DNA from 2 places in the Bradyrhizobium sp. ORS 285 genome. Region 2 is predicted to be linked to the other one. Evidence: riboswitches for the same ligand, from Rfam matches in the RefSeq annotation. Region 2 holds a riboswitch; the other holds the start of a gene.
What was found. A riboswitch is a leader RNA that binds a small molecule or an ion and turns the genes downstream of it on or off. The one in region 2 is predicted to bind S-adenosylmethionine.
Positions count from the first base shown of each region.

Region 1 (2,194 bases), 520 kb from region 2:
ATCAGCGCCGACTTGATGCTGTCGAGGTTTGACGGCGCCTCGATCGACACCAGCAGAGCTGCGCTGTCGAAGGCGGTATCGGGCACCGCGACGACGTCCGCGAGCGGCGACAGCGCCCGTGAGACCTGCGCATTCCATCCGGAGACGCGGATGCTCCAGGTCTCGACCTCCAGCAGCATCGCGTCGTCGGCGACGCGCGAGACCGCGAACACCGGCAGAGCGGCCGGATGGTCGGCGCGCTCGATGAAGGGCAGCCGCGCGATGATCTTCGGCGCGCCCACGGGCTCCAGCGTGATCCACCACGGCGTATGCCCCGAGGTCGTCGACACCAGTGCCAGATCGCCCTTCGAGCGGGCCACCGCTTCGACGGCGGCCTGGGCGCTGAAATGCGCGACATACGGCACCACGAAGCCGAAATGGAACCTTGCGGAATCGCGCATCGCGGACTCGCCGACAGACACGTCGGCATGCACCGAGAACGGCGCCTGCACATAGGTGAAGGTCGAGACGATCACGCGCCAGATGCCCTCGACGGTGTCGAGCGGCAGGATGCCGCGATGCCGCTGCACCAGGCGGCGCATCATGTCCGCCTCGCGCGCGGGGCGGAATGCCGAGCCGACCTCCTGGGTCTTCTTGACCTTGATCAGCCGGTCGATGATGTCGGCCCGCTGCATCAGCAAGTGATGGACCTGCTCGTCGATCGCGTCGATCTCCTTGCGCAGATCGGCCAGGGAGGGCGGGGCAGGGGGCGGGTTCGACATGGGCGTGGTCACTCTGCGCGGGCCACGTCTTGACGCGCGGCCGACTGGAACGGATGCCGTTCTCTCCGATGCGCCGGGCCCGCGCAACAGCAAGTTTACCTTGTGCTGCCTAGGCTTGGCTGGACTGCAGCGGCGGCGGGCCGGTTCGTCCGGCAACCCCGGCTTGCCTTGACGCGGAGCGCCCGCGGGACTAGTTTCTGCCTGTTCCGTGGTCATTTGAGCCGGCCGGCTTGCAGCCACGTTAAAAAACTCGCTAAACAGGCCGGGGACGTTATCGATCCCGGCCGAACCCCAGTTCAGGCCGGGTTTTTCATGGCCTGATATGTCACGTGGTTCGGGAGCCCTTGCCGGAAGGCCGGGGTGAAAGACATGACAGGCCTGACGCCGAAATCCACCTCCGCGCTGCGCAGCGTTGCGCCGGAAGAGCGTTCGCACGAGGTCGACCATCCGAGCTCGCTGGTCGCGCAGTTCGGCGCCGACAAGCCGCTGAAGCTCGATTGCGGCATCGACCTCGCGCCGTTCCAGATCGCCTACCAGACCTATGGCGAGCTCAACGCCGACAAGTCGAATGCGGTCCTGATCTGCCACGCGCTGACCGGCGACCAGCATGTCGCCAACCGCCATCCGATGACCGGCAAGCCCGGCTGGTGGGAGACGCTGGTCGGTCCGGGCCGGCCGCTCGATCCGGCGCGCTACTTCATCATCTGCTCCAACGTGATCGGCGGCTGCATGGGCTCGACCGGGCCGGCGTCGCTGAATCCTGCGACCGGCAAGGTCTGGGGTCTCGACTTCCCGATCATCACCATCCCCGACATGGTGCGCGCGCAGGCGATGCTGATCGATCATCTCGGCATCGACACCCTGTTCGCCGTGGTCGGCGGCTCGATGGGCGGCATGCAGGCGCTGCAATGGACGGTGGCCTATCCGCACCGCGTGTTCGCCAATCTCGCGATCGCCTGCGCGACCCGGCACTCGGCGCAGAACATCGCCTTCCATGAGCTCGGCCGCCAGGCCGTGATGGCCGATCCCGAATGGGATCACGGCCGCTACGCCGACAAGGCCACGCATCCGCATCGCGGCCTCGCGGTGGCGCGGATGGCCGCGCACATCACCTATCTCTCGGACGCCGCGCTGCATCGCAAGTTCGGCCGCCGCATGCAGGACCGCGAGCTGCCGACCTTCTCGTTCGACGCCGATTTCCAGGTCGAGAGCTATCTGCGCTACCAGGGCTCGTCCTTCGTCGAGCGCTTCGACGCCAACTCCTATCTCTATCTGACGCGCGCGATGGACTATTTCGACATCGCCGCCGACCATGACGGTGTCCTTGCGGCGGCGTTCCGCGGCATCCAGACCCGGTTCTGCGTGGTGTCGTTCACCAGCGACTGGCTGTTTCCAACCTCGGAGTCGCGGGCGCTGGTGCATGCGCTGAACGC
Region 1 covers NZ_LT859959.1:6,389,865-6,392,058, reverse strand. The annotation lists gene BRAD285_RS28660 (chorismate mutase) at 1-761, opposite strand, end outside; SAM riboswitch at 960-1,039, shown strand; gene BRAD285_RS28655 (homoserine O-acetyltransferase) at 1,131-2,194, shown strand, end outside.
Region 1: linked by a shared signal. The riboswitch ahead of BRAD285_RS28655 (homoserine O-acetyltransferase) and the one ahead of BRAD285_RS31090 (O-succinylhomoserine sulfhydrylase) in region 2 are both predicted to bind S-adenosylmethionine.

Region 2 (2,194 bases):
CGGCTCCCAGAATTCCTCGACCGGATAACCGCCGCGGCGGTCGACATCGACGACGCCGGTATGGCGCTTGGCGCGGTAGCCGACATAGCCATTGGCATTGCTGCCCGAGAGGTCGACGGACAGAGCGACACCGCCGGCGAGATCGGCGTCGTCGCGATCGACCAGCCGCTCGGCCTCGTGCAGCGCGATCAGCTCGTCCTCGGACAAGACCGCGTCGCGGTAGCGGAAGCGGACCTGGGAGAGGCGGGAGCCTTCGCGCAACAAGACGGGGAACGTCTTCGGGCTGATCTCGGCATAGAGCGGGCCGTGATAGCCGGCGCCGATCATGTCGAAGCGCCGGGTGCCGTCGGCGATCACGCGGGTGAACACGTCGAGCCGCCCGGTCGAGCTCTTCGGATTGGCGGCGGCGACGATGTCCTTCGGCAGCGCCAGGCTCTCCAAGAGCGGCACGATGTAGACGCAGTTGGTCTCCAGCACCGCGCCGTCGGCCAGCGCGATTTCGTGCAGCTTCAGTTCGTCGATGCGCTCCGCGACCGTGGAGCCCGGCCCCGGCAGGAAGCTCGCGCGCACGCGGTAGGCGACGTCGCCGAGGCGCAAATCCAGGCTCGCCGGCTGGATCTGGCTCTCGACGAAGTCGTATTCGGGAATGATCAGGCCGGCCTCGGCCATCGCCACGATCATGCGGTCGGGCAGGATGCCATGGGCGTCGGCGGGAAGCGAAAACGGCAAGACCTGATCCTTTGCAGGCGCCGGAATGGCGGCTATGCGAGCCTATATAGGGTCTTTTGACCGGTTATCCGATGGCTGGCTTGACGGAAAGGCCGGGTGAGACTAAGAGCACGACTTATCCCGTGGTGATTTGAGCCGGCCGGCTTGCAGCCACGTTAAATAAGTCGCTAAACAGGCCGGGGACGATTGTGATCCCGGCCGTGAGGAGTTTTCCCAGGCCGGTTTTTTTGTGCCCATCGCGAGAAGAGCGGTGGTCACGATGGAGGTCACATGTCGAAGTCCCCCGCGTCGTTCGCCCACTACCGTCCTGAAACCCGGCTGGTGCATTCCGGCGGCCTGAGGTCCGAATTCGGCGAGACCGCCGAGGCGCTGTACCTCACGCAAGGGTTCGTCTACGCCACCGCCGAGGAGTGCGAGGCGCGCTTCAAGGGCGAGGATCCCGGCTTCATCTATTCGCGCTTCTCCAACCCGACCACGGCGATGTTCGAGCGCCGCATGATCGAGCTCGAAGGCGCCGAGGCGTGCCGTTCGGCGGCGACCGGCATGGCCGCCGTCACCACCGCGATCCTCGCGCCCTTGCGCGCCGGCGACCACGTCGTGGCGGCGAAGGCGCTGTTCGGCTCCTGCCGATACGTGGTGGAAGACCTGCTGCCGCGCTACGGCATCCAATCCACCCTGGTCGACGGCCTCGATCTCGACCAGTGGCAGAAGGCTATCAGGCCGAACACCAAGTCGTTCTTCCTGGAGAGCCCGACCAATCCGACGCTCGACGTGATGGACATTCCGGCGATCGCCGAGATCGCGCACGCCCATGGCGCACGGCTGATCGTCGACAACGTGTTCGCGACGCCGATCTGGCAGAGCCCGCTGGCGCTCGGCGCCGATGTCGTCGTGTACTCCGCGACCAAGCACATCGACGGCCAGGGCCGCTGCCTCGGCGGCGTGATCCTGTCGTCGGAGGCGTTCATCGCCGAGCACATCCACAATTTCATGCGCCAGACCGGCCCGTCGATCTCGCCGTTCAACGCCTGGGTGCTGCTGAAGGGGCTCGAGACCCTGGCCGTGCGCGTGCGCGCGCAGACCGAGACGGCGGCGAAGGTGGCGGACTTCCTTGCCGCGCATCCGAAGATCTCGCGGCTGATCTATCCGGGCCGCGAGGACCATCCGCAGGCCGCGACGGTCAGGAAGCAGATGCGCGCCGGCTCGACGCTGGTCGGCTTCGAGGTCAAGGGCGGCAAGGCCGGCGCGTTCCGCACGCTCAACGGCCTGAAGCTCGCGCGGATCTCCAACAATCTCGGCGACTCCAAGACGCTGGTCACGCATCCCGCGACGACCACGCATCAGCGGCTGTCGCCGCAGGCCCGCGCCGAGCTAGGGATCAGCGAGGGCTTCATCCGCTTCTCCGCGGGCCTTGAGCATGCCGACGATCTGATCGAGGATCTCGACGCGGCCTTGAAGGCCGCGT
Region 2 covers NZ_LT859959.1:6,912,200-6,914,393, forward strand. The annotation lists gene BRAD285_RS31085 (2'-deoxycytidine 5'-triphosphate deaminase) at 1-729, opposite strand, end outside; SAM riboswitch at 842-921, shown strand; gene BRAD285_RS31090 (O-succinylhomoserine sulfhydrylase) at 1,000-2,194, shown strand, end outside.